4 regions of the Proteus hauseri genome follow, and region 1 is predicted to be linked to each of the others. Evidence: predicted binding sites of a transcription regulator. Region 1 holds the regulator's gene; each other region holds the start of a gene.
What was found. The regulator PurR, encoded in region 1, represses purine synthesis genes. The targets are predictions, from matches to a motif close to CANGCAAACGTTTGCNTG.
Positions count from the first base shown of each region.

Region 2: a site for PurR is predicted at 4,109-4,126, ahead of gltS (sodium/glutamate symporter). Genes of this name have one in related genera too.
Region 3: a site for PurR is predicted at 6,488-6,505, ahead of glyA (serine hydroxymethyltransferase). Genes of this name have one in related genera too.
Region 4: a site for PurR is predicted at 2,966-2,983, ahead of purL (phosphoribosylformylglycinamidine synthase). Genes of this name have one in related genera too.

Region 1 covers NZ_CP026364.1:3,167,899-3,175,621, reverse strand. Annotated here, with positions in the region: gene PH4a_RS14470 (nucleotidyltransferase domain-containing protein) at 1-275, opposite strand, end outside; gene sodB (superoxide dismutase [Fe]) at 533-1,111, shown strand; gene cydH (cytochrome bd-I oxidase subunit CydH) at 1,243-1,326, opposite strand; gene purR (HTH-type transcriptional repressor PurR) at 1,595-2,620, shown strand; gene punR (DNA-binding transcriptional activator PunR) at 2,642-3,544, opposite strand; gene punC (purine nucleoside transporter PunC) at 3,664-4,887, shown strand; gene cfa (cyclopropane fatty acyl phospholipid synthase) at 5,194-6,348, shown strand; gene PH4a_RS14435 (riboflavin synthase subunit alpha) at 6,467-7,129, opposite strand; gene PH4a_RS14430 (MATE family efflux transporter) at 7,438-7,723, shown strand, end outside.
Region 2 covers NZ_CP026364.1:1,293,058-1,300,780, reverse strand. Annotated here, with positions in the region: gene PH4a_RS05910 (hypothetical protein) at 1-54, opposite strand, end outside; gene PH4a_RS05905 (AsmA family protein) at 144-1,814, opposite strand; gene PH4a_RS05900 (hypothetical protein) at 1,902-2,504, opposite strand; gene PH4a_RS05895 (uracil-xanthine permease family protein) at 2,666-4,057, opposite strand; gene gltS (sodium/glutamate symporter) at 4,299-5,513, shown strand; gene recG (ATP-dependent DNA helicase RecG) at 5,758-7,723, opposite strand, start outside.
Region 3 covers NZ_CP026364.1:298,384-306,106, forward strand. Annotated here, with positions in the region: gene trmJ (tRNA (cytosine(32)/uridine(32)-2'-O)-methyltransferase TrmJ) at 1-627, opposite strand, end outside; gene suhB (inositol-1-monophosphatase) at 752-1,555, shown strand; gene PH4a_RS01535 (CerR family C-terminal domain-containing protein) at 1,660-2,328, opposite strand; gene PH4a_RS01540 (M24 family metallopeptidase) at 2,353-3,621, opposite strand; gene PH4a_RS01545 (3-phenylpropionate MFS transporter) at 3,870-5,030, opposite strand; gene glyA (serine hydroxymethyltransferase) at 5,123-6,376, opposite strand; gene hmpA (NO-inducible flavohemoprotein) at 6,743-7,723, shown strand, end outside.
Region 4 covers NZ_CP026364.1:314,848-322,570, forward strand. Annotated here, with positions in the region: gene purL (phosphoribosylformylglycinamidine synthase) at 1-2,884, opposite strand, end outside; gene mltF (membrane-bound lytic murein transglycosylase MltF) at 3,149-4,621, shown strand; gene PH4a_RS01600 (fimbrial protein) at 5,402-5,950, shown strand; gene PH4a_RS01605 (fimbria/pilus outer membrane usher protein) at 6,135-7,723, shown strand, end outside.

The DNA of each region.
Region 1 (7,723 bases):
ATTGGATAAAGCTCAATAGCTTGTTGCGCTATATTGGCCATATTTAATTTATCTATGTCATCAATGTCTTTATCTAAAATAACACAAAGATCGAGGTCTGATTTTGGCTGCTTAGCAGCACCTGTTGCCACACTTCCATAAACAAAAATACTGCAAATGTGACTTTCATAAAGTGTTAATAACCGAGATTGAACAAACACTAAGAGTGCCTGATACTCTTTCTGTATTGGCTTTATTACTAACACAGAAATATATCCATTTTTATCAACCGTCATTTCTTCCTCTTAATTATTTATCGGTAAAATTAACCCTATTTAATATAACCCCTTTATTTCGACAATATGTAAGCTTATATTTTGTTATGATTATGGATAAAAGATATTTAGCTGTTATTTCAGCAAGTTTTTGTTAAAATAATTAGCAAAATAGCAACAAATTAGTGATTCATTTGCCTCATTTTATCAATTCAGATGATTTTGATGGAATGATTTTAGGCACAAAACCCGAAATAGATAGTATAAAGGAGTACGCAATGTCTTTCGAATTACCAAAATTACCTTATGCGTTAGATGCTCTTGAGCCACATATCTCTAAAGAAACTTTAGAATATCACTATGGCAAACATCACCAAACTTATGTAACCAACCTGAACAATCTGGTTAAAGGTACTGATTTAGAAGCTAAATCTCTAGAAGAGATTATTAAATCAACTGATGGTGGTATTTTCAATAACGCCGCTCAAGTTTGGAACCATACTTTCTACTGGAACTGTTTAGCTCCAAATGCAGGTGGCGCGCCAACAGGCAAAATTGCTGATGCTATCAACAAAGCATTTGGCTCGTTTGAAGAGTTCAAAAAACAATTTAACGATGCCGCGGCTAAAAACTTCGGTGCAGGTTGGACATGGCTAGTGAAAAAAGCAGATGGCTCAATCGCTATTGTTAATACTTCTAATGCTGCAACACCCATTTCTGGCAATGACAAACCACTATTAACAGTTGACGTATGGGAACACGCTTACTATATCGATTACCGTAATGCGCGTGTAAAATACTTAGAAGAGTTCTGGGCACTGGTTAACTGGTCATTTGTTGAAGCTAACTTTGCTTAATTTATCTTAACCACTAAAGATCAATTATTGGTGTTTGGTGGCAAAATAACAAAGGGCCTTAGGCCCTTTGTTATTTACAGATATCCGATTAGTTATAATTAAAATTAACCTGATATTATATAAAACAGTGATTAAAACAGCATTGTAGAAAATAAAACAATCATGACGAGTGCTGCAACTGCTGTACTCAAACCAAATTTCAGATCCGTATCCATTTATTCTCCCTCAAAATGATTATAATACACGTTATTAACCATAACATTGTCATGGCTAATTATTATCACATATCACAATTTGCTAATATAGCGACTAGTGCACAATTTATAACATTGATTAATACTTCCACTTTTGAGCTAGATCATACAAAATTCATAGCTAACAGCTAAATTATTGCCAGTATTCGCCCTATGTATGACTATACTGGCAGCAGAACCACAAAATTAGATTAAAAGAGACCAATGAAGGTCAGGAGTTTTTCACACCATGGCAACAATAAAAGACGTGGCAAAACGCGCAGGAGTGTCAACCACGACTGTTTCTCATGTTATCAACAAAACACGTTTTGTTGCTGAGAACACCCGAGCAGCAGTTTGGGCCGCTATTAAAGAATTAAATTATTCGCCTAGTGCTGTTGCGCGTAGTTTAAAAGTCAATCACACCAAATCAATTGGCTTGTTAGCCACGTCCAGTGAAGCTCCTTACTTTGCTGAAGTGATTGAAGCTGTTGAAAATAGCTGTTATAGCAAAGGTTATACACTGATATTATGTAACTCACATAATAATCTAGATAAGCAAAAAGCTTATTTAGCGATGCTAGCGCAAAAACGCGTCGATGGATTATTAGTTATGTGCTCTGAATATCCCGATCACCTTCTCTCTCTATTAGAAGGCTATCGTAATATTCCAATGGTAGTGATGGATTGGGGAAAAGCTCGGGGTGATTTTACTGATACCATCATTGATAACGCATTTCATGGTGGATATATTGCAGGCCGCTACTTAATTGAGCGTGGTCATCGCGATATCGGTATTATTCCTGGCCCATTAGAGCGTAATACTGGTGGTGGACGTCTTCAGGGATTTTTAAAAGCAATGGAAGAAGCTAAAATCATTGTAAAAGATGGATGGATTGTACAAGGTGATTTTGAACCAGAGTCTGGTTACAAAGCCATGTATCAAATGCTAAATCAAAAACATCGCCCTACCGCTGTGTTCTGTGGTGGAGATGTCATGGCAATGGGTGCTATTTGTGCAGCCGATGAATTAGGTCTGCGTGTACCATTTGATATTTCTATTGTTGGTTACGATAACATTCGTAATGCTCGCTATTTTACCCCTGCATTAACAACCGTTCATCAGCCCAAAGAACGCTTAGGTCAAATGGCATTATCTATGCTGCTTGACCGGATCGTTAACAAAAGAGAAGACGCACAAACTATCGAAGTTCATCCACGGTTAGTTGAGCGCCGCTCTGTTGCTGATGGCCCATTCATCGATTACCGCCGTTAATTAAACGGTATCTCGACTGACTTAACGAAGCCATTCCGCATTTAGGGTTTGGCTATCACCAAGATAATCTAATAACCAAGACAAAGCGGGTGACTCACTTTTATCGACCCAAGTGAGGCAACAAGGACTATCGGGTAATGGCTGTGCCAATTTAAGCACAGCTAGCTTTCCTTTAGCGATTAATGGCTCAGCTCTATGCAAGGGCACCATACCAACACATAATCCTGCAAGTAAGCACTCCAATCCCATATCCCACGTAGGGACAACCATTCTACGCTGATTATTTAACGCCCAAGTATCACGCTTTGGCAAACTACGCGAGGTATCTTCTAAACAAAGGCTCGAATAAGGGCGCATTTCATCGTCGGTTAGCGGATGTTCTGCTTTAGCCAATGGGTGGTCAATATGACAAACACAGCGCCAAGGCATAAATCCCATATCTTTAAAGCTATATCGTTCACCAATTGGCGATGCTCTGGTGGCGCCAATAGCTAGGTCAACACGCCCATTAACCAATGAGTCCCACACCCCATTAAAAACTTCAGGATAGACATAAAGTTCGATATCGGGGAAATGTCGATAAAAATCAAGAATAAGTTGTTGTGTTCTTTCCGGTTTTACGATGCAATCTACTGCTATACTAAATTGTCCGCGCCAACCATTAGAGACTTGCTGACACATATGTCGAGTGTCATTCATTTTTTTGATAACAGAGCGGGCTTCTTTGATGAAAATCTTACCCGCATCCGTTAATTCGACATCACGATGGCGGCGTTCAAACAGAGGCACAGCAAGCCATTCCTCTAATTGTCGAACAGTATAACTAACAGCGGAGGGTACTCTGTGTAACTCTTGAGCAGCCGAACTAAAACTTCCTGTTCGAGCGACAGCATCAACAACTTCTAGAGAGTATTCTGACCACATAAAGTTTATTCCTTTGAAAATTTTTCACAGCATTAACCAAATATTCCCGTTTCACAAGTAAAATAGGTCTTAGTTACAATATATAAAATGTTCTACATCACATAACATAGAAAATTAAAATGAATTTAAATACATCCACACAAACAAAAACACCTGCGCGCTTTATGGTCTACCTTGCTGGCCTAAGCATGTTGGGTTATTTAGCTATTGATATGTACCTGCCTGCATTCGGTATGATGCAACGGGAACTATCAATCAGCGAAGGCGCGATCAGTAATAGTTTAAGTATTTTTTTATTCGGTTTTGCTATTGCGCAATTACTTTGGGGACCTCTTTCTGACAAAATTGGTCGTAAGCCTGTTCTGTTAATCGGTTTAAGTCTTTTCTCTTTCGGTTGCCTTGGTATGCTTTGGGTTGATAGTGCAACCAGCTTACTCGCAATGCGTTTTTTACAAGCCTTTGGTGTTTGTTCTGCTGCTGTAATTTGGCAAGCATTAGTTATTGACCGCTTTGATGAATCTCGTTCACAACATGTTTTTGCTTTAATTATGCCACTGGTTGCTTTATCACCAGCATTAGCCCCTCTTATTGGCGCATGGTTTTTACAACATGGTGGCTGGCGTATGATTTTTATTTTATTAATGGCGGTAACTATCGTTCTAATGCTACCAACCTTAATGCTGAAAAATATTAAACAAAAACCTGTTACAGAGAATGGCTCAGCTCAAGCTTCAGCCTCTTTTATGACATTACTAAAATCACCTATCTACAGCGGTAACGTTTTAATTTATGCCTCTTGTAGCGCCGGTTTCTTTGCTTGGTTAGCGGGTTCTCCTATCATTTTAGAAAAAATGGGCTATTCCCCTCAAGATATTGGCTTAAGTTATATTCCACAAACTATCGCCTTTATGGTTGGTGGCTATGGCTGTCGTATCTTACTGTCTAAAATGACTGGCAAATCACTGCTACCATTATTGTTAATAGGTTATGCCGTTAGTATGACCGCACTATTTTTAGTTGCGAAGTTAACTCAACCAACGTTAACCACTATTTTAATTCCATTTTGTATTATGGCCGCAATGAATGGCGCTTCTTATCCAATAGCGGTATCTAATGCGTTATCTGCTTATCCTGAGATCAGTGGTAAAGCGGCAGCGTTACAAAATGCGCTTCAATTAGGGCTTTGTAGTTTAGCAAGCTTTATTGTTTCAGCCTTTATTAGCCACCAGCCTTTGATTAACACCACCGCAATTATGGCGTTAACCGCTGTCCCAATGGCAGTCGGCTACTTTATTCAACGCAATAAATCCGTTAGCAAACACACAATTCAAACAGCTGAATAACGCTCTTTACATTTTTAAGATAATTCTCAAAAAAGGTCATTTTTATAAAATGACCTTTTTCTTTTCTAGAGAAAAATATTCTACGTCCCTATACTTAACAAACGCCAATTATAGCGTTTTGTTCAATTTTCTTTCGGATTTTGAGGTGCATTAACGGATCATTGCCTGATTATGTCAGATTAGTTATTTTATTAATCCTATTCATACAACACTTTTTGAATAAGATCCCATTTAACACAGCAAATCTGCACACATCCTTTCTTTGATTCATAACTCAAGACCCGCTTAGTTTACGCCGGAGAGTATATGAGTACATCTTGTGTAGAAGAAGGCCGAAAGACCTCCAATAATTCTTACCAACGAATAGCAACCGAGCTGCTTTCTCAAGCAGATATTCGTATTAATGGTTCAGAACCTTATGATATTCAGGTTCACAACAAAAATTTTTATAAAAGAGTATTACAACAAGGCTCATTAGGTCTCGGTGAAAGCTATATGGATGGCTGGTGGGATTGTGAACGGCTCGATATATTCTTTCATAAGGTTTTACGTGCAGGACTTGAAAACAAACTCCCGCAAAATATTCACGACATCCTAAAAATAGCTGTCGCTCGTCTCTTTAATCTGCAAACACAGAAAAGATCATGGATGGTAGGCAAAGAGCATTATGACCTTGGTAATGATCTTTTTACTGCAATGCTAGATCCTAATATGCAATATTCTTGTGGCTATTGGAAAAATGCAGATTCATTAGAATTAGCTCAAGAGCACAAGTTAAATTTAATATGCCGGAAACTGGCTCTTCAACCAGGAATGACATTATTAGATATTGGTTGTGGCTGGGGCGGGCTTGCCGCATATGCTGCAAAACACTTTGGCGTTTCAGTTACAGGTGTCACAATTTCTGTGGAGCAACAAAAATTAGCTCAACAACGTTGCCAAGGACTGGATGTCGATATTATTTTAGAAGACTATCGTGATTTATATAAACAATTTGATCGCATTGTATCAGTAGGAATGTTTGAACATGTCGGTCCTAAGAATTACGCGACTTATTTCGATGTTGTACGCCGTAATTTAAAAGAAGATGGTTTATTTTTACTGCATACCATCGGTTCTAATCGCGATAAAGTAAATGTTGATAGTTGGATCAGTAAATACATATTTCCAAATGGTTGCCTTCCTTCTATTCAAAAAATCGCACAAGCTATGGATAATAAATTTGTTATGGAGGATTGGCATAACTTTGGTGCCGATTATGATAAAACGTTAATGGCATGGTATCAGCGTTTTCTTGCTTGTTGGCCTGATATTGAATCTAACTACACGCCTCGATTTAAACGTATGTTTAGTTATTATCTAAATGCCTGTGCCGGTGCTTTTCGTGCTAGGGATATTCAATTGTGGCAAATAATGTTAAGTCCTAAAGGTAAAATAGGTGGATTACATACGCCACGTTAAATTTTAACTGTCATAAAAAGTAAAAAGCCAGTCTCTTTAAGAGCTGGCTTTTTATCTTCTATTTGATTAGGAATAATTGGCGATAAACAAATTAAACATAAACAATATAGTCAGGGTTTTATTTTTCTTCGTTCTCAACCTGTTGTTCAACTAGTAATTCTTGTTGCTGTGCTTGTTGTTGCAACATAAAACGCTCAACCGTATCCACAATGGCTTGTGTTTGTGGATCTAACTCAATATTGACTTTATCACCGAGGCGTTTACGACCTAATGTCGTTCTATCTTTTGTTTCAGGGATTAAGTGAACACAAAAACGATTATTGACCACATCACCAACGGTTAAACTAATACCATCAATACCAATAAAGCCTTTATGCAAAATATACTTCATCAGTTCTTTATCAAAGATGCGAAACCAAATTTGTAGGTTATTTTCTGAGGTAATAATTTTTGCAACTTCTGCTGTAGTTACAATATGGCCCGACATAACATGCCCGCCAATTTCATCACCGTATTTTGCAGCTCGTTCAATATTAACTTCAGAACCTACGTTTAATTCACCGAGATTAGTTAAACGTAATGTCTCTTTAACTAAATCAAAGCTAACTTGATTACCTTCAATTTTAGTTGCTGTTAAACAACAGCCATTATTAGCAACAGAAGCGCCTGTTTCTAAGTTTTGGACTAACGCTTCTGGTAATTCAATGATATGAGTACGGAAATCACCTTTATCTTCAATGGAAATAACCCGCCCTTTTCCCTGAACAATACCTGTAAACATCTCACATCTCCTTGATTCTACAAACTGGTTTACCCTAATTAGGTTGATGCTGTTTAGGATAACATAGCTATTATTAATACAAAGGAACAATTACCGCTTTTATTCCTGACCAATTATTGCCGTTAAATATAACGTAAAAGCAGGTAAAAAATTATCAAATTTCTGTGTTTAAAAAACGTCACATCTTTCATTGATAATTAAACTTTTATCATTAGAATAAGCGCTCTTGAGGATCATTTTACGTCATTTTAACAATAGGGCGTTCATTCTCCCCCTTCCGTTTTCTTATAATTAATAAAGGTGTATGCGTGCAAAAGTACGTAAAAGAAGCGCGTAGCTTACTTGCTCTTGGTATCCCAGTTATCATCGCTCAATTTTCCCAAACCGCAATGGGTGTTGTCGATACAGTAATGGCGGGTGCTGTTAACGCCACAGAAATGTCTGCGGTTGCTGTCGGTACGTCAATTTGGTTACCAACCATCCTTTTAGGCCAGGGCATATTAATGGCACTGACGCCAATTGTGGCCCAATTAAATGGCTCAGGACAACGAAAGCTGATTGCTAATCGTACCCAGCAAGGTTTTTGGCTAGCCA
Region 2 (7,723 bases), 1.9 Mb from region 1:
GTGTTGGAACTTGGTCAAAGATATTTTTTGTGGGGAAAAATCGTCGTCAGACATGAAAACTCCGCAATAAGAAAACAGGAAAGATAATGCATTGTAACGCTTTTTATTAAGGGCGCAATCCGTGCTCCCCTTGAAAATAGAGATTATAAGTTATTAATTATTTCACCATTTTTCATGGTCGCATTGATGATTTGTTGCTCGTCTTTTTTACCCAGTAATGTGCCATTTAATGTAGGGTTAATCGTCTTAGCGCGTAAATCTCCGCTCAATTTTAATGTGAATTGGCCTTTTTCATTTAATGGTGCTGTTTTCCATCCCATTTCATTGGGGATAGATAAGGGGACGTTTAACCCATTCGCTATTAATGAAAAGGTTCTTTGGTTATTCGATTGTACTAATGCGGCTGATCCTCGAACTATACCTTCATCAATAAATGCGGAAAATTGTTCTGCAATTGCATTATCTTGCAAGGTAGCAATTTTTAAATCTGGGCGGCGCAACTCAATACGGTTTAGTGTTCCGCTATCCGCATTTAATATGGCAGAGCCCTGCCATAATCCCCATTCGCCTTCTTTTGCAACTATTAGATTTTGCAGTTTTCCCGTTAATCCAGTGAATTGGAATGGAAAGCTTGGGCTAATATCAATGAGTATGGATTGATTAATAGAGAGCTGCTCAATATTGATATTTTGAATATCGTTATTGAGAGGAGATGCAAAAGTAGATAACCAATCTTCAGGCAGTGTATATAAAATACCCGAAAGTGTACCGTCTTGAATGGTTAAGGTTTTATTATTTTGATCCCAACTGCCTGCTAATTTAATCAATCCTTTTTCATAGCGTAAGCTTAATGAATCGAGATTAAGTCGATTATTTTGTTGGTTCATTTTAGTAATAACATCAGTAAAATGCTGATTGTCTATCACTACATCATTGGTGTTAAATTCACCCGAAGAAAAAGAAACCTTTTTATCAATATTTAATTGAGCAAATTTCCCATCAAACCCACTCACAGCCCACTGTTTACCTTCTGCTGTAAAATCGATAATATTTAATAGTCTTATATTAATCGGTGGGTATTGGTTAAATGAGTGGATTAACTCCTCTAAGGATTGAGGTGATTGCCAACGTATGCCGTTTAAATATACTTCGTTTAATTTCCAGTGGTTATCTTGATATCGCCCCGTTAGCGATAAGGTACCATTTAGTAATTTTGTACCTAATTTCTCAATGTTAATATCATTAGGTTTATATTCACCCGAAATAATAAAATTACTGAAATTGTTATTATTTATGGTTCCTTCTGCTATCGAAAACTGAAAATGCCCAGAACCCAGTGTATCTGTTGATGTTGGTTTCCAAGGTGCTATTCCGCCAGTTATTTTTTCAGCAGTAAAAGACAAATCTGATTTAACACGACTTAATGCCATATTTTTAAATTGCAAAATATCAGCACTTAAAGGGATAGCGAGTGTTGTTTCAGCTAAAACAATATTGCCGTTTTCTAAGGTGATTTTTTGTAGATGAGAAGGTGTGGTAAAAAACTGCCAGTTAAATTTTATTTGTGCTGATTTTGCAGAAACTATGGTTTTATTTTGTTTAGGATTGATAGAGAAATCGTGTACAACGATCTGTTCTGGCTGAGTAAAATTATGCTCTACACCCGAAAAACGCACATCATAATTGCTGTATTCGGTTAACCATTCGCTGGTTTTTTGCGCTCCCCATTGGGTTTGAATAAAGGCATAAATTATAATAATAAATAAAATGACGATAAGTATCAGAGATACCAAACTTTTTATCAGCCAGCGCATTGTATTTCTCCTGTTTACCACCCTCCAAAAGATTATACATTTATGCCTGAAAACTGGACTATGCTCAAGTATTCACCGAATTAAAGATTATTTATTTTTAACCTCCATAGTAATTGCTGCTATTTTTTTTTGTAATGAAATAAATTGCTCAGATCTTTTTTCTACGGTGTTGTCATCATCTTTTGCTTCTCGTGTCGGAGGTTTAATATTTATAAGATCGTCAGCTATCTCTTTCATCCCTTTTTTAGCAAGTTGAATATATTCCGTTTGGTCGAGTGAATTTTTATCTGCATTATTAATGTAGTTAATTAGTTGGGTGAGGAGTTCATTGGGCTCAGAATCACCTGAGTGATAAATATTGTAGAGGTTAACTTGAATTTTGGATTGCGTTGGTAAATACGTAAACGCGTAATTTACATAGTTTGCATTATCTTTTTTTGAACTATCGTTAAGAGCTGTATTTTTAATAAAGGTAACAACATCTTTTACCATCATTGTTAAATTAAACTCTGCCACGGTCTTATTCTCTAAAGAGGTAAATTTGTGGTTAGAATTAAATAGGGCTAAAAACTCATCTTTTATGCGAATAAAAAATTTCCGTAAACTGGTAATTTCATATTGCGATGTTGATGAATGTGTTTTCAAAAAACGAAGTGATGGACTGTTTGAAATACCACTATGAATAGGCATATTTTTCTCGACTATGATATTGATAGTTAAGAAATAATAAATATAAAAAGGAAAATCTTTCAGAAAAAATACAAGTGCTTGAGATCTAAAAACGTAGTTCCTATTTATTATAAAGAAACTACGTTTTGTATTTAGATCAAATATAATTGGTATCGATAAGATTATTTTTCTTGTGGAAAAATCAGGTTAAGAATAATTGCAGTTAATCCCCCAGCTGCAATACCTGATGATAATAAAGTTTTTAACCAATCAGGTGCAAATTGCAATATTTGAGGTTGTTGTGAAACCCCTAAGCCTATTGCTAATGAAATAGCGAGGATCATTACAGCTCGGCGGTTTAATGCCTCTTTAGAGACAATTCGTACACCAGATGCGGCGATAGTACCAAACATCACCAGTGTTGCTCCACCTAATACGGGTTCTGGAATTTTCTGCACAAATTCTGCAACTGAAGGAAATAGGCCAAGAAGGATAAGTAGTGCTGCAACAAAATAACCCACATAACGGCTAGCGACACCGGTTAATTGAATCACACCATTGTTTTGACCAAAACACGAATTTGGAAAGGTATTGAAAAAAGCCGATACCATAGAGTTTATACCATTGGCTAACACACCACCTTTAATTCGTTTCATATATACAGGGCCACTAACAGGTTGCTCTGATACATCTGAGGTCGCGGTAATATCGCCTATGGTTTCAAGGGATGTGATCATAAAAACTAGCATCAGTGGAACCAGCAAATGCCAATCAAATGATAATCCATAATAAAATGGCTCAGGAATGGTAATAAATGGTGTTTCTTGATGCTCTGGCGGTGTTGGTAGCATATCTAATGCCCATGCAAGAAGGTAACCTACAGCCATTGCGATTACTAACGAAGCGACGCGTAAATAAGGATTTTTTTGACGATTAAGAAGAATAATGACAGCAAGTACGGATCCAGCCAGTAATAAATTTTGTGGTGAACCAAAGGTATTATTTTCAATAGCCGCATAACCTCCACCAATAGAGGTTAAACCGACTTGAATTAAAGAAAGTCCGATAATCATCACAACAATGCCAGAAACTAAAGGGGTGATAATACGTCTTGCTAGATGCAGTACACGAGAAAGAACTATTTCGGTCAGCGATGCTACCATTAAGGTACCAAAGAGGGCTGCCATCATCGTTGGGGTATCAGCACCTCCATTTTTCAGCGCTAATCCACCCATGATTAAGGGGGCGACAAAATTAAAACTCGTACCTTGAATAGAAAGTAAGCCAGAGCCCACTGGCCCCCAAGCACGAATTTGGATCAGTGATGCAATACCTGATGCAAATAACGACATACTGATAATGCGTTGAGTATCGTGAGCCGGCAGCCCTAATGCTTGGCAAATTAAAATTGCGGGTGTAATAACCGCGACAAACATCGCTAATAAATGTTGCCCTGCGGCAAAAAGAGTTTGGGGTAATGGCGGCTTTTCTTCAAGAGCAAAAAGGAGCTCGCTATTTGCTTTACTGGCAAGATCACTACTTTGTGGCAATTTTTGATTTTCTGAAGTAACCATGATGTGAATTTCTTATCCGACAAAAAACGTATTTTAATGATCTCCGCCACAAAAGCAATCGTTTGCGCAAGATTAATGTTATTAAAATGCATAAGAGAGGCTCACATTTTTATATGTTTTAACTTGTGTTTGTCGCGGATTTTTTTTCTAATCGGGGTTACCTGCTTTTGGCGTTGTTTATGGATGAACGTAGCGTCGTAGTATTTTTATATAAAATTAACAAATAAGACGGGGTACATAAATGTATCATCTCGATGTTTATGGCACGCTAGTCGCGGCCACTTTGGTTCTATTGCTCGGACGTAAGTTAGTGAAATCTGTTCCTTTTTTAGAACGATATACGATCCCAGAACCCGTTGCAGGTGGATTACTTGTTGCAGTTCTTTTATTAGCTTTTAAATCATTGATGGATTGGGAGGTCAGTTTTGATCTCTCATTAAAAGATCCATTAATGCTCGCTTTTTTTGCAACCATTGGTTTGAACGCAAACCTTTCAAGCTTAAAAGCGGGAGGAAAAGCACTTTTTATTTTTGTTTTTGTTGTTGTAGGGTTACTGCTTGTCCAAAACACGGTGGGTATTGCACTGGCAAAAATGTTAGGTCTTGATCCTTTAATGGGATTACTTGCTGGTTCGATAACTTTATCTGGTGGGCACGGTACAGGTGCTGCTTGGGGTAAAACCTTTGTTGAAAGCTATGGTTTTAAGAGTGCTTCAGAAGTCGCGATGGCGTGTGCAACATTTGGATTAGTTTTAGGGGGACTCATAGGTGGCCCCGTTGCTCGTTATCTTATCCGCAATATTCCTACTCCAGGATTATGTGCTGATGATCACGAAATGCCAACAGCATTTGAAAAGCCAACAACAGGTAGAATGATAACCTCAATGGTATTGTTAGAAACCATTGCGATGATTGCTATCTGTTTAATGGCGGGAACCTTCTTATCGCAATTACTTGAAGGCACCGCATTCTCACTACCAACGTTTGTCTGTGTTCTTTTTATTGGTGTGATTTTAAGTAACAGTTTATCAATGCTTGGTTTTTATCGTGTATTTGATAGGGCGGTTTCTGTTTTAGGTAACGTTAGTTTATCGCTCTTTTTAGCGATGGCATTAATGAGCTTAAAACTATGGGAACTGGCATCCTTGGCACTACCTATGATTGTGATCTTAGGTGTGCAGGCGGGTGTGATGGCTCTATACGCTATTTTTGTCACCTTCCGTGTTATGGGTAAAAACTACGATGCTGCAATTTTAGCTGCGGGTCACTGTGGTTTTGGCTTAGGTGCTACACCAACCGCTATCGCTAATATGCAAGCGGTCACAGATCGTTTTGGACCTTCACATCTCGCGTTCTTAGTGGTTCCAATGGTTGGAGCATTCTTTATTGATATAGTGAATGCGATAGTGATAAAACTTTATTTACTCTTACCATTCTTCCCCACTATTGCTGGGTAAGTTATTTCGTTATAAATTCTTTGTAAATTGATCAATGCCACAGATTGTTCTGTGGCATTTTCTGTTGTAATACTCTGTATTTTATAGATAAATATACTAATATCTCATGTTATTTATCATATTGAGATATTGAGAGATAATTTCAGAAATATTGCCTTGATATATAAGCAAGATGAGCTGACATAGGATAAATAATCGCTGTTAGCGCCCTAACGCAATGCTACAGCGATTAATTATTGATAACCTAAGCTTGGCTATACTGTGTCTTTGCAGGTAGCCAGCGTTCGATTAAGGCTTGTGAGTGCTTAGGATAATGTTGATGTAAATAACGCGCAATTCGTTGTACTTCAGGAATTAGTCCTTGGTCGCGTAATAGGTCGGCGACTTTAAATTCGGCATTTCCGGTTTGTCTTGTTCCTAATAGCTCCCCTGGCCCACGAATTTCAAGATCTTTTTGCGCGATAACAAAGCCATCGTTACTATCTCTTAAAACCTGTAAACGCAATCGCGCTGTCTGTGTTAACGGTGTTTTATAGAGCAGCACGCAATGTGATGCGATAGCTCCTCGACCCACTCGACCGCGTAATTGGTGTAATTGCGCTAATCCTAATCGCTCAGGATTATCTATAATCATTAAGCTGGCATTAGGCACATCTACCCCAACTTCAATAACAGTTGTTGCCACTAACAGTTGTAACCCATTTTCTTTAAATGCAGCCATCACGGCTTGTTTTTCAACGGGTTTCATTCGGCCATGAACTAAGCCTATTTTAATCTCAGGCAGTGCTAGCGTAAGCTCTTCATAGATAACTTGTGCCGCTTGGGCTTCTAAAACCTCTGAATCTTCGATTAAGGTACATACCCAATAGGCTTGGCGTTTTTCTTCTGTACAAGCAAGTCGAATTCGTTCGATGATTTCATCTCGTCGTGTATCTGGAATAGCTACAGTGGTAACGGGTGTTCTACCTGGTGGTAGTTCGTCAATAATCGACGTATCCATATCCGCATAAGCGGTCATTGCTAATGTGCGTGGAATGGGTGTTGCGGTCATGACTAATTGATGAGGATGAAAACCTTGTTCTTCCCCTTTTTTCCATAAAGCAAGACGTTGGTGTACGCCAAAACGATGTTGCTCATCAATAATAACGAGTGCTAGAGAATGGAATTTTACCTGTTCTTGGAAAATCGCATGTGTACCAATAATGATAGAGACTTCACCATTGGCGATAGCATTTTGTTGCGCTTCTCTGGCTTTGCCTTTTTGCTTACCCGCCAACCAACCAACTTGAATACCAAAAGGTTCAAACCATTTTCTAAAAGTTAAAGCATGTTGTTCAGCGAGCAATTCTGTGGGCGCCATTAACGCCACTTGTTTACCGTTAGCAATTGCACGTAATGCGCTTAATGCAGCAACTAATGTTTTTCCTGATCCTACATCACCTTGGATTAATCGCATCATCGGGTAGTTTTTTTCTAAATCCACTTCAATTTCATGTACAACTCGTTGTTGTGCATGAGTTGGTGTGAATGGTAATGAAGCGAGAAATTGTTGTCTCAATGTGGATGATACTGGCATAAATAACGGCTCAGCGCGGTAAGACTGCGCTCCAGCGCGTGCATTTAACATTCCTAAATTATGAGCAAGCAGTTCTTCAATAATGAGACGTTTTTGAGCAGGATGCTGCCCTTTTTCGAGTTCAGTAAATTCAATATCAGGAGGCGGGGTGTGCAACGTTCGTAATGCGTCCGCTAATGGTGGTAAACCATGAATAAATTGCTCAGGAAGTAATTCGTTAATAGCACAAGTATCAAGTAATTCAAGCGCTTGATCAATTAACTTACGTAATGAAGTTTGTCGCAGACCTTCAGTAGTTGAATAAATTGGTGTGAGTGTTTTTTGTAATTCAACATCAGTGCCAGCAACTTTGATTTTATATTCAGGATGAATAATTTCAGGGCCGCGGCTTCCGCGTTTGACTTCACCATACGCAGTGACTTGTTTACCTTGAGCAAGGTTATTTTTCATCGCAGCAGTAAAATTAAAGAATCGTAAGGTGAGAATGCCAGAGCCATCCGAAATTTGGCATGTCATCATTTTACGACGGCCAAAACTGACTTCTGTACGTAATATTTCACCTGAAACGGTCGCAGGAATACCCACAAGTAAGTCGCTTATTGCGTATAGATGAGTTTGATCTTCATAACGTAAA
Region 3 (7,723 bases), 1.1 Mb from region 1:
CATAATTTGTCCTGGATGTTTAGGACGGATAAATCCTGACTCATTAAGTACCTGCTCTAAGTGAATATAAAAGCGTTCAATATCTTCTGCGGGCGGATACTCGGTCTCTGATGGACTATTTTCCTCTTGTTTTTCTTCTTGAGCAAGTGCGGCCATTCGAATTTCATAACAAACAAGCTGAACAGCCATTGCTAAATTTAAAGAGCCATATTCTGGATTTGTTGGAACGTACAGATGGAAATCACATTTTTGTAATTCTTCGTTTGTTAAACCCGTGCGTTCACGACCAAAAATAACTGCAACAGGCTTATTTGCAGCTTCTACAACACAACGCTCACCACATTCTCGAGGTGCAAGCATTGGCCAAGAGAGTGTTCGGCTACGTGCACTCGTCCCTATCACTAATCCACAACCTTCAATTGCTTCATCGATAGAATCAACAATATGAGCATTGCCAATAACATCACTTGCACCAGCGGAAAGTGCAATAGAGTGCGAATCAGGCTTTTCTTTTGGGTTAACAAAATAAAGATTAGTCAATCCCATCGTTTTCATAGCGCGAGCGGTAGACCCCATATTGCCTGTATGTGAGGTTTCTACAAGGATAATGCGAATATTTTCTAACATTGATATCTAATTATTTGCTTGATGATCCATCTATTTTATCACAAATGTAGCCAGAAACACGAATGCCTGTTATACTCTCGCACGTTTTTTATCCCCGTTCTTTAACATCTTGTGGAAGATAACCATGCATCCGATGCTGAATATTGCCATACGCGCTGCGCGTAAGGCTGGTAATTTAATCGCCAAAAGTTACGAAAATCCTGAATCTGTAGAAACAAGTCAGAAAGGTAGCAATGATTTTGTCACTAACGTTGACCGTGACGCAGAACAAGCAATCATTGAAATTATTCGTAAATCTTATCCAAAACACACCATTGTTACAGAAGAAAGTGGCGAGTTACTCGGTGAAGATCACGACATACAATGGGTTATTGATCCGCTAGATGGCACTACCAACTTTATCAAACGTCTTCCACACTTCTCAGTTTCTATTGCTGTACGCATTAAAGGCCGTACTGAAGTGGCTGTTGTCTACGATCCTATGCGTAATGAGCTTTTCTCATCCGTCCGTGGTCAAGGCGCACAGCTAAATGGTTATCGTCTGCGTGGCTCAAATGCACGTGATTTAGAAGGTGCTGTACTAGCAACTGGTTTTCCTTTCAAATGTAAACAGCACTCAGCCGCTTATATTAATATGATAAGTAAATTATTTGTTCCTTGTGCCGATTTCCGTCGCACTGGCTCAGCTGCATTAGATTTAGCTTATGTTGCAGCAGGTCGTGTTGATGGTTATTTTGAAATTGGCTTAAAACCATGGGATTTCTTAGCAGGTGAATTAATTGCTCGTGAAGCAGGTGCGATTGTTTCTGACTTTACTGGCAACCACGGTTATCTTCAAACAGGTAACATCGTTGCAGGTAATCCTCGTGTTGTAAGAGCATTATTAGCAGAAATTCGTAGTGAGTTAACAGACGCGTTAAAACGTTAATAGCGAACCACTAAAGAATCAATTAAAAAGACCATAACGTTAATCTCATTATGGTCTTTTTTTCCCACTCAAATAATTGTATTTATATCAAACTTAACTATCGATTAGGCTTCATTTAATAAAGCACTTACCGAAAGCAGGCTTATCTCTTGAGCGATATTAGCTAATAATTTATTTGATATTTCAGGTTTATCAATTCGTAATAAAAATGCTTTTCGTGCAATCACAAATCCTAGAATTTGTCCTATTACTGCATGAGCTCGAATTACTGTAGTCGCTGTCGGCATATTTTTATCTATTAACGTAACAATCTTTGCAAGACGACAATGAAAAGGCTCAATAAGATTGCTGTAAATTAATTCATAATTATCTGTTGGCTCTAACTGCTCACGCAAAATAAGTTGGCTATAATATTTTCGCTCTGGTGCTAATAATGCACGGCAAAGCCCTGTCGTTAATAAAGTAATAAGTTGTGCAATATGCTCTTTATTCGGATTTTGTTCTTTTAACAGTGGCTGAAGCTGAATATCAAATTGTTCAAAATGAATTTCAGCAGCTAATTCCATAGCAATATGCTGAATAACTGCGGTATAAACACCAAGCTTTCCGCCAAAATGATAAGGTATCGCCGATTGGTTAACACCAGCATCCTGCGCAAGTTGTCTTGTTCTTAATCCACTAATACCATAGAGTGCAAAAAGTTTTATTCCTTCTTCCACTAATCGCTGTTGTGTCTGTTCTGCACTTACGGAGGTTTTGCTGGTGTTTTCCATTATTTATAATTACTTATTATCAGATTATAAATCAGCACGCATTAATTGTGTTGAGTTTGAATTTAATTCAATTCCTCTATTTTTACCCACAACCACCGTGCCGCCTAAATTACAAAGATGATAGCCAAAGCCACAATTGGGTTCAAATGCAAATGTCATTCCCTCTTGCAGCACTAATTCTCGACCTGGGTTAGGTAATCGCTCAATTTGTTTGTAACGACTTGCCAAAGGAAGCGACTCAATACCCGGAGCCGTACCAAAGCCAATTGGCCCATAAGGATTAATGCTATGGATCAAAGGATGAACATGCCAACCACCTGATTTTAAAAGCGGTTTCTCCATTAAATCAACCACTTCACCAAAAGTAACCCCTTCTTTTAAGTAATCCACACCAATCTCATAACATTCACGAGCCACTAATGCTGCTTTTTCTAAATTTTCGTGAACTTTACCGACTGCAACAGCTGCTTGGTGCTGTGTTTCATACATACCATATAACGCGAAAATCTCTGATAAAACAATATCACCCATTTGAATTTCACGCGGTGCTTGAGAACGATATTGCCAAGCAGGAGGGCCCCAACCAATATATTCAGAACCTGAACCCAATAGTATTTCAGCTGTAAATCCACCTCGAGATAAGCATGTTGCGGTAATTGCCGCAGCTAAATCAGCTTCTGTTGCACCAGGTTTAGTGGTTACTCTCATAGCTTCGCTCATCGCTTCACCAATCGTTGCAGCATATCTTACATGCTGTAACTCTTCTTCACTTTTTACTGAAGCTCGTTTAAAAAAATCACGATAAACACAACTAAATCTAGCATGAGGAAAAACCTCTTTAATGCCATTAAGTGTATTAAATGGCATTGCTCCATCAAAATAAAAAGGAGGATAAGGCTCTAAACCAATCACACCTATGTGGGCATTTTGTTGTATACCCATTTCTTTTAGTAATTGAGCAATGTTGCGCCCTGTTTTTCCTACAACCAAATTATCTTCATCAATCCACTGTAAATCACCTCGTAATTTTGCTTGCATATGATCTGCTATCATCATTGGAGCAAAAGTCACAATAAGAGGTTTTTGATTTTCGTGAAAAATAACCACAGAACCTAACCGGTCATTAGTAAAATAGTGATCAATACAAAATGGTGCTGGTGCAGCTGATTCTCTATCTCCATAAACAATTAATGTATCTAATTGATTATCATTCATTATATCTCTAGCAAGCTGCCAACGTCTGTCTCTTTCTTGTAAAGAAAAACTTGCTGGGATCATTAATTTCTCTTTCATTATATTATCTCTCGTAGTATTAATTCATTTGAATGAATTAAATCTAATCTTAAAATTAATCTCCGTCAATCATAAGAATGATCATAAAATGCGGTTCTTATTTTGAACGAATTCTAGAACGACTGATAAAAAATAAAAAGAAAGACAATCTATTGAAATTATGAACTATTTAAATTTATTTTTATAACGATATAAAAAAATCCGCCATATTATTCAATATGACAGATCTTTATTATTTAGAGCCAATGCTAGTTTTTTTGTATCTGTGGTCTAATCTGAGGTCGAATAAACATAGCTGGAATAGTTAATGCTGCCATTAGCCAGAAAATAGCACCTTCTTGTCCCGGTAATTTTTCATATAACCAACCGGAAATAATAGTCATCACAGCGATACTTCCGCCCATAGCTAATGCAGAATAAACCGCTTGTAAGCGAATAATTTCATGCTCTTGACGTGCACTAATAAAGCGCATTGCTGCTAAATGACAAACGGTGAACGTACCACTATGTAAGATTTGAACAATAATAAGTGCTGGCAATACGGTAAAACTACCCATTAATCCCCAACGTAAAAGGCCACAAAATGCAGAAAGTAATAATAAATTTCTCGCACTCCAACGACGAAATAATCGATGGCTCAACATAAAGACAACCACTTCGGCAACAACACCCAATGACCACAAATAACCTATTGTTGCAGTATCATAACCCGCTTGTTCCCAATAAAGAGCGCTAAAACCGTAATAAGCGGCATGTGCCCCTTGTAATAAAGAAACGCATAATAAAAAACGCCAAACTGGTGCATCAGAAACTAGCTGCATAAAGGTGATATTGCTGTGTTCTGCTTTTTTCACCTTACCTTGAGGCATAATTTTAGGGCGTAACATTGAAGTTAAAAATAGTGCTAATGTACTCGCAATTAGCCCATAAAGGATAATGGGATGCCCATAAGCATCAATTAATATTCCCAGCAATGATGAACTAATAATAAAAGCTACCGAGCCCCAAACACGGATTTTGCCATAATCAAATGGAAACTGTTTTTGCCACGCACCAGCTAAGGAATCGCCTAATGGTACCATTGGTGAAAAGAATACGTTGAATCCTGTCATAACAAAAAAGAGCCATGCCCAATGGGTACCCAACATAAATGCAACGGTAAATAATAACGAAAGAAATGCAAATAATCGCAGTGCAGTAATAAGCTTAGACGGATCCTTTACCGCAGGGGTTAAGATCAGGCTACCAACAAAACGCGCGGTTAAACCTACCCCTAACAATAAGCCTATCATTGCTGGATCGACACCTTCTCCTTTTAACCAAATAGACCAAAAAGGTAAAAAAATGCCATACGAAAAAAAATACGTAAAATAATCTAAGGCAAGCCACAATGTTGATGGAATTACCATCCAATCCCCCATATTTAAAATGCAAAAAACCCGCCAAGAAAATGTTCTCGAAGCGGGTTTGTACAACGGGTTTTAATTATATCGTTACAAACTTATGCGTAAACAGGGAATTTAGCGCAGATATCCAAGACTTTTTGCTTAACTTTTTCAATGTTCGCTTCATCATTGATATTATCGAGGACATCACACATCCAACCAGCTAATTCACGAGCTTCCGCCTCTTTAAAACCACGACGTGTAATCGCTGGAGAACCGATACGAACACCAGAAGTAACAAATGGACTACGAGGATCATTTGGTACGCTGTTCTTGTTAACAGTGATATTTGCACGACCTAAAGCTGCATCTGCATCTTTACCTGTAATGTCTTTATCAACCAAGTCTAATAAGAACAAATGGTTTTCAGTTCCGCCAGACACTACTTTATAACCGCGATCTAAGAAAACTTCTACCATTGCTTTAGCGTTTTTAGCAACTTGTTGCTGATAAACTTTAAATTCTGGTTCCATTGCTTCTTTTAATGCTACCGCTTTACCTGCGATAACGTGCATTAAAGGGCCACCTTGTGAGCCAGGGAATACAGCAGAATTAAGTTTTTTATAAAACTCTTCACTACCACCTTTAGCGAGGATAAGACCACCACGAGGGCCCGCTAAAGTTTTATGGGTTGTTGTTGTCACAACGTGAGCATGAGGAACAGGGTTAGGATAAACACCCGCCGCAATCATACCTGCAACGTGAGCCATATCGACAAACAAGAAAGCGCCAATGCTGTCTGCTATTTCACGCATTTTAGCCCAATCAACCAAGCCAGAATAAGCAGAGAAACCACCAATGATCATTTTTGGCTGATGTTTTTTAGCTTGAATAGCGATATCTTCGTAATCAATTTTACCAGCTTCATCAATACCATAAGGTACGATATTATACAGTTTGCCCGAGAAGTTAACTGGCGAACCATGAGTCAAGTGGCCGCCTTGAGCCAAGTTCATACCTAATACTGTATCACCCGGTTGTAGCAGTGCCATATAAACTGCCGCATTAGCTTGAGAGCCAGAATGTGGTTGAACGTTCGCATAATCAGCACCGAATAACTCTTTGGCACGATCTATAGCCAGTTGCTCTACAACATCAACATATTCACAACCACCGTAGTAACGTTTACCCGGATAGCCTTCTGCATATTTATTTGTCAGCTGAGATCCCTGCGCCTGCATAACACGGGGGCTAGTATAGTTTTCGGAAGCAATTAATTCGATATGTTCTTCTTGACGAACAACTTCACCTTCCATTGCGTTCCATAATTCTGGATCGTAATCAGCAATATTCATTTCACGTTTTAACATTCAGATCTCCTGACTCAGCTAACTTCACTAAAGACAAACTCCCTTACGGGAGAAAGAATGACATACAGTGTAAACTCTTTTTCCTCATTGAGATAGCCCCTAAAGAAAAAATACGCAATCGTTTGCCAATCAGCAATAACAGACCTTTATTACTTTTTAACAACCTCATTTTATCCTGTGTCTATTCTAGTTTTTGAGAGAGAACTCGCCAAATTATGTAAACACTCCACATCATTCTCTAAGATTTGTGTTTTTTTGTTAAAAAAATAAAAGCAAGTATTTACAACCAAATCAAAAAAAGATAACTTGCATATAAAATACATGTTTAAAAGTTCACAATAAACTGAAAATAATTCAGGAGCAATTATGTTAGATGCACAAACTATCGCGACAATTAAATCCACTATTCCACTGATTGCCAAAACAGGGCCAGCATTAACTGCACATTTTTATGATCGCATGTTTTCTCGCCACCCTGAGCTCAAAGATATCTTTACCATGAGCCATCAAAGTAGCGGCGCACAACGTGAGGCCTTATTTAATGCGATATGTGCTTATGCCACTAATATTGAAAACCTAGCCACAATATTACCCGCGGTTGAAAAAATCGCACAAAAACATGTCAGTCTTAATATTCTTCCAGAACATTATCCTATTGTTGGTGAAAACTTATTAGCCACTATCGATGAATTATTTCACCCTGGTACAGAAGTACTTGATGCTTGGGGAGCGGCTTATCAGGTATTAGCCGATGTATTTATTAACCGTGAAGAACAAATTTATCAACAAAAAGAACAAACTCGCGGGGGATGGAGAGGATTACGTGCATTTAGAGTGAAACATAAAATCCAGCAAAGTGATGTGATAACCAGTTTTGAATTAGAACCTGAAGATGGTCTAGAAGTCACCACTTATCAACCGGGCCAATATTTAAGTCTTTATATTCGTGATGCAAAACTCGCTAACCAAGAAATACGCCAATATTCGTTAACTAAACCTGCGGACAATAAAACCTATCGGATTGCAGTAAAGCGTGAAGATAAAGGTATTTTATCGAATTTTTTACATGACCATGTTCACCAAAATGAGATTTTACACGTTGCGGCACCTGGTGGTGATTTCTATTTAGATATCTCACCAACAACACCTGTCACATTAATCTCAGCGGGTGTTGGGTTAACCCCCATGCTATCAATGTTACATACACTTTCAACACATCAAACTAATGTGAATTGGCTACATGCTGCAGAGCATGGTGGTGTTCATGCATTTAAAGACGAAATAAACAAAGTGGGCAATCAAATTTTACAGTATCACCAAGCTGTTTGGTATCGTACACCGCGCTCA
Region 4 (7,723 bases), 1.1 Mb from region 1:
TCGATGTTGCTTGACCTAAATAATGTAAGCTATCCGCCAAACCACATTCTGTAAATAGCGCTTCTACATCATCTTGATGTTGCTGACTAATTTGTATCACCGCACCAAGTTCTTCGTTAAATAATCCAGCTAAAATATCTTCATCATAAGCACTGATATCGACACTTAGACCACAATGACCTGCAAATGCCATTTCAGCTAATGTCACCAGTAATCCACCATCAGAACGGTCATGATAAGCAAGTAACTTATTTTCATTCACTAATCGCTGCATCACATTAAAGAACTGTTTTAATTGTTCAACATCACGAATATCTGCGGCTTTTTGACCTAATTGGCGATAAACCTGCGCTAAGGCGGTTGCACCTAATGCGTTATGCCCATTACCTAAATCGATAAGATATAATCGGTTTCCGGCTTGAGTCGATAACTCAGGCGTCACCGTTTTACGAACATCTTCAACTCGAGAAAATGCGGTGATCACTAAAGAAAGGGGAGAAGTAACTTCTTTAGTCTCACCTTTTTCATCTTGCCAGCGTGTTTTCATCGACATCGAATCTTTACCCACTGGGATCGTTATTTCCAATTCAGGACAAAGCTCTTCTCCCACCGCTTTTACTGCATCATATAACCCAGCATCTTCACCGGGGTGCCCTGCTGCAGACATCCAATTAGCTGACAATTTAATCCGTTTTAATGCCTGAACATCCGCACATGCCATATTTGTTAACGCTTCACCCACAGCCATTCGTGCTGAAGCAGCAAAATCTAATAGTGCTATTGGTGCTCTTTCACCTATCGACATTGCTTCGCCATAATAGCTATCTAGTGTTGCAGTAGTAACCGCGCAGTTAGCAACAGGAATTTGCCAAGGGCCAACCATTTGATCTCGTGCTACCATCCCAGTAACAGAGCGATCACCAATGGTAATTAAAAAAGCTTTCTCAGCAACAGCAGGAAGGTGCAGAACACGATATACCGCATCTTTTAAATTAATTTCTTTGCGATCTAGATAATCACCCGCTGTTTTAAGCGTTTTCACATCTCGCAGCATTTTTGGTGCTTTACCTAATAGAATATCTAAAGGCATATCAATAGGTTGATTATCAAAATGTGCATCATTTAAGACAAGTTCACGCGCTTGTGTTGCTTCGCCAATAACAGCATAAGGTGCTCTTTCTCGTTGGCATAGTGCATCGAATAGTGGCATTTTTTCTGGTGATACCGCTAATACATAGCGTTCTTGAGACTCATTACACCAAATCTCTAGTGGACTCATACCTGGTTCATCGTTTAATACATCACGTAGCTGAAAACAACCACCACGCCCACCATCATTCACTAATTCAGGCATCGCATTTGAAAGGCCACCAGCACCAACATCATGAATAAATAAAATTGGGTTATCGCTACCTAACTGCCAACAACGATCAATCACTTCTTGGCAACGGCGTTCCATTTCAGGGTTATCGCGCTGAACGGAAGCAAAATCTAAATCAGCATCAGATTGACCCGATGTCATTGAAGATGCAGCACCGCCACCAAGACCAATGTTCATAGATGGGCCACCAAGTACAATGAGCTTAGCACCAACGGTAATTTCACCTTTTTGTACGTGATCTTCGCGAATATTACCAATACCACCAGCAAGCATAATGGGCTTATGGTAGCCACGAATTTCAATACCATTATGGCTATTCACTTGTTCTTCATAAGTTCTGAAATAACCAAGTAATGCAGGACGACCAAATTCATTGTTAAATGCAGCGCCGCCTAAAGGCCCTTCAGTCATAATATCTAGTGCATTAACAATACGTTCGGGTTTACCGAAATCTTCTTCCCAAGGTTGTTCAAATCCCGGAATACGTAGATTAGAAACTGAAAAGCCTACTAAACCTGCTTTTGGTTTTGCGCCCCGCCCTGTTGCGCCTTCATCACGAATTTCACCACCAGAACCTGTCGCGGCTCCCGGCCAAGGAGAAATTGCTGTTGGATGGTTATGGGTTTCGACTTTCATCAAAATATGAACAGGCTCTTGATGATAATGATAATGCCCCTTTTCTGCATCAGGATAGAAGCGCCCTGCAACAGAGCCTTCCATTACCGCAGCATTATCTTTATATGCCGACATAACATAATCAGGTGTTTGCTCGAAGGTATTTTTAATCATTTTAAATAATGATTTTTCTTGAGATTTACCATCGATAATCCAATCTGCATTGAATATTTTATGGCGGCAGTGCTCAGAGTTGGCTTGTGCAAACATATAAAGCTCAACATCCGTTGGATTACGTTCTAATCGCTTAAAAGCCTCAACTAAATAATCGACTTCATCATCAGCAAGTGCGAGTCCCATTTCGATATTTGCATTCACCAGCGCGTTTTTGCCTTTGGCTAAAACATCTATTGTTTTAAATGGCGCGGGTGTTTGTTCTGAAAAAAGAGCTTGTGCATCTTGATAATTTAAGAAGATGGTCTCCATCATACGGTCATGAATCAAACCATAAAAAAACTGCCACTGTGCATCACTCATTGCATCACAATCAACAAAGTAAGCAATGCCTCGTTCAATTCTAACAATACTGGCTAATCCACAATTATGTGCGATATCAGTCGCTTTAGAAGACCACGGTGAAATAGTGCCAGGGCGAGGCGTCACCACTCGCATTTCCCCGACAAGTTCATGTTCTGTTAATGAAGGGCCATAATGCAATAATTGACTTAATTTAATTTGGTCGTCTTCAGATAACTGCCCTTCCACTTTGGCGAAATGAACAAACTCCGCATAAATACCTCGAACAGGAAGATGATTTTCCTGACATTGCGTTAATAATTTATTAATACGAAATGCGGATAAAGCTGGGGAGCCACGCAGAATTTCCATAGTATTGAGTTCTCTCTTTTAGCAGCTAATCTGAACGGTGATTCAGGGGAAACGCGGCTAGTATAATAGAATAACGACTCAGACGAAACCGTTTGCGCGAACAAAATAACGGCATTTGACTTAGGGTGTTTTCATCATTAATTGGTTTAATCAAGTTGCGTCTTAGCAAGATGTTAAGCAGAATGCTCGATTACTGGAAATTTATCCATGTTAAAATGACGACTTTACACACAATAATAAACAACGTTAACGAGAAATAACCTATTGAATAATATAAGGATTAACTATTTCGTTATCGTTATCATCGCGCTATTTTCAGCGGCCATTATCGCCCTGAATATAACATGGCCTGATAGGCAAAAAGCGCAGATAAATAAGATTTTATCTCGTGGTGAGCTGCGAATAAGTACAATGCCTTCACCACTGATAACGATGAATGATAAAAAGGACCCCGTAGGTTTCGATTATGAATTAGTGAAACGCTTTGCTGACTACTTAGGCGTGAAGCTTGTCGTTAATATGCGGACAAATATCAACCAAATGTTTGATGATTTGGAGAATAACAAAGCCGATTTTATTGCAGCAGGATTACTTTATAATAAAGAAAGATTAGAGACGACGCGAAGTGGGCCTGCTTACTTTTCTGTCTCTCAACAGCTAATTTACCGTAAAGGCACACTAAGACCACGAAGTTTTGATACGTTAAATGGTCGATTAGTTGTCAGTGCAGGATCTGCTCATGCCAGCTTATTACGCATATTAAAAGAGACACAATATCCTGATCTTGAATGGGAAGAATCACAAACACAAACGACATCTCAACTATTAGAAGAGCTATCTGAAGGTAAAATTACCTATGTATTAGCAGACTCTATCAGTGTTGCAGTCCAACAACGGATCCATCCCAATGTGGCGGTTGGATTTGAAGTAACCGAAAGCCAACCTTTAACTTGGTATCTTCCTGATAGCGATGACAACAGTCTATATGCAGCAATGTTAGATTACTTCAATCAGCTATCTCAAGAAGATGTATTAGCAAGACTTGAAGAAAAGTATTTTGGTCATGTCGGATCATTTGACTACTTTGATACCATTTCTTTTATTACTGCTATCGATTCGGTATTACCCAATTATCAACCATTATTTGAAAAGTATGCTGACACCTTTGATTGGCGATTGTTAGCGGCCATTGCTTGGCAAGAATCACATTGGGATCCCCATGCAACCTCGCCTACGGGTGTTAGAGGTTTAATGATGCTCACACGCCCAACCGCATCCAGTATGGGAGTCACCGATAGACTAGACCCTGAAGAAAGTGTGAAAGGTGGTGCGCAATACCTGAAACATCTTTTATCACGCTTACCTGAAACCATTCCTGAAGATGAAAAAATTTGGTTTGCACTCGCCGCATATAATATCGGTTTTGGCCATATGTTGGATGCAAGAAGACTCACTGAACAGCAAGGGGCTGATCCTAATAGCTGGTTAGATGTTAAATCTCGATTACCTTTACTTAGTCAAAAGAAATACTATGTTGATCTCCCTTACGGTTACGCAAGAGGACATGAAGCTTACCGTTATGTAGAAAATATTCGACGCTATCAACTTAGTCTTGTGGGTTATTTACAAGCTAAAGAGAGTAAAAATAAAATTTTATCTAAAGATAACCATAAAGATGAAGAACAAGGTGAAGCGCCGCCTAAGTTAATACAAGAAACTGTAGCGAGTCACCCTTAATACCGCAGCCTCTTTTATAGAGGCTATTTACCCATCAAAACATCCCTTCTTTTTTTATTATAAAAATACGCGTTAAACATCGTTTATTACACTATTTTAAGATAAAAAATTGTTACATTTTTTCTTTTATTTTATTTTTTAGTCGAAAAAAGACATGTTAAAAAATGTAACACCATCACTATCAATCACTCACCCAGTGAGTGAAATGCACTAAAAATCACCTAAATATTCCTTTTAGGAGCATCAGAATAAGTAATATATAAGAAAAAATTAACTTAAATACGTAGGAATTATCTCATCCGTGATTGTTCCTTTTATGATTAATTTTTATGAAAAACTTATTTTCACATAAAAATTAACCTAATCAAGATAGTGTTAACATCTAAATTATTGAAATATATACTTTATGATATTCTATTATTTGTTTTATTAATTTAATTAACGTTATGTTAATAACATTACTCTTTATAAAGTTAATATAATGTTAATTATTACATCTATTAAGTTTATCTGCCCGATAAACTTTTTCACCCGTAAATTGAGTAATAAAAAGAATAAACCTGTAGAAAACACTATTAATATGGAATAGGCAAAATTAAATATGAAAATTGAGGAAACCAACAAAACGTTATATCAAGTTAGGTGGATTTATTGATATCATATAAACCAGTCATTATTCGAAACAATTCGAAATGTAATGCAAATCAATTTTTGTATTCAGTAAAAAATATTATTGCTTATTAATAATAAACACGTACGACCTTCAAGGGATTATCTATAATGAATCTGAGTAAAATTGCTTTAGCTGCGGCTTTAGTTTTTGGTATTAATTCTGTTGCAACGGCTGAAACTTCTGCACCTAAAATTGGTGCTACTAAAGGCGAAATCCAATTAAAAGGCGAAATTGTTAATTCAGCTTGTGGATTAGCTGCATCATCAAGCCCAGTTATTGTCGATTTCAGTGAAATCCCAACTTCTGCATTAGCTAATATGCAAAAAGCGGGTAACATCAAAAAAGATATCGAATTACAAGACTGTGATACTACCGTGGCAAAAACAGCTACTGTTAGCTACACCCCAAGCGTTGTAAACCCTACTAATAAAGACTTAGCTTCTTTCGTATCGGGTTCTGCTTCAGGTGCGGGTATCGGCTTAATGGACGCATCAAGCAAAGCAGTGAAATGGAACACAGCAACAACGCCTGTACAATTAGTCAATGGCGTTTCTAAAATTCCATTCGTTGCTTATGTACAAGCAGAAGCGGCTAATTCAGCAGTAACACCTGGTGAATTCCAAGCCGTAATTAACTTCCAAGTTGATTATCAGTAATTCTTTTATTTAATTAATTAATTAATTAATAAAGATTAATTACTGCAATAACGCAGAGGGATCCCTCTGCGTTAAATTTAATATAACTCTTAACTTAATTAAATATAAAAAATGAAAAAGTAATTAAATAAATATTTATTATTTAATTACTTTTTATTTAATAAAATAGATTAGGCGTTTATTCATGTTAATTCCTTTTTCACACAGCACAATATGGAAATACAGTTGTGCCATTTTGCTATTTTGCTTAGCGTTTTCCGCTCAAGCAGAGCTTGATGATTCTGTGGAATTTAACATTCATATGCTAGATGCAGAAGATAGAGATAATGTCGATCTCTCTCGTTTTGCTACCTCTAATTACGTTATTCCTGGTATGTACTATTTAGATATTCGTCTAAATGGTAGAGACTTCCCTAGACAAAACATCAATTATATTGAAGTCGGTAAAAACCTTTCAATGGTCTGTATTGACCCCGCATTATTAAAAAAGTTAACAATTTCAGAAGAAAATCAAAAATATATCAAAGAAATAACACCCGATTGTTTCGATATAAGTCAATTACCCGGCGTCTCTGTGAAGAATGATGGTGGTGTTTTAGATATAACACTTCCTCGTTCTTTAATGAAATACGAAGATACTGACTGGACACCCCCAGAGCTTTGGGATGCGGGGATTTCAGGATTACTGATTGATTACACCATCACGGGTACTTCAACACATCCTAATAAGGGCAATAACAATAACTCGCTGACAGGTTATGGTCAAACCGGTATCAATCTTGGTAATTGGCGTTTACGAGCAGAATATCAAGGGAATTACTCTTCAGAATATTCATCAAATAATAATTTTGAATGGAATCAAATCTACGCTTATAAACCACTGCCTGATTACGCAGCAAAACTTACCTTAGGGGAAACTTATCTGAACTCTCAGATTTTTGATAGTTTTCGCTTTACGGGCATTAACTTACAAAGTGATGAACGCATGTTACCGCCTTCATTACAGGGTTATGCCCCCGAAATTCATGGTATTGCTAATACTAACGCCAAAGTCACTGTTACCCAAAATGGCCGTTTAATTTATGAAACGACAGTGCCAGCAGGCCCTTTTACTATCAAACACCTACAAGATACCGTGCAAGGCCAATTAAATGTCAGAGTTGAAGAGCAGAATGGAAAAATCAATGAGTTCCAAGTACAAACTGCAAATTTACCTTATATGACGCGCCCAGGAGCAATACGTTACAATACATCTATTGGTCAATCATCGTTACATAACCATAAAATGGAAGGGCCTCTTTTTTATCAAGGCGATTTTTCCTGGGGTATGAATAATACATGGTCACTTTATGGTGGTGTGTTATTGACAGCAAAAGATTATAACGCTTGGTCTATGGGGTTAGGCCATGATATGGGCCGATTCGGTACTTTATCTGGTGATATAACACAGTCTTATAGCAAGACGCTTAATGATGAAAACATTAACGGTATGTCCTTTAAGCTCAACTACGCAAAAACATTTGATGAGTATCACAGTACCATTACCTTTGCGGGATATCGCTTCTCCGAAAAGACATTTCGTTCTTTCTCTCAGTATATTGATGAACGTTATAACGATATTAATAACAATGGTTATGAAAAAGAGATGTATACCATAACGGGTAACAAAACTTTTTGGGCTGATGATATTGAAAAATCGACAACCCTTTATCTCTCTTATCGTCATCAAAACTATTGGGATAAAAATACACAAGAGCAATTTGGTGCTACGGT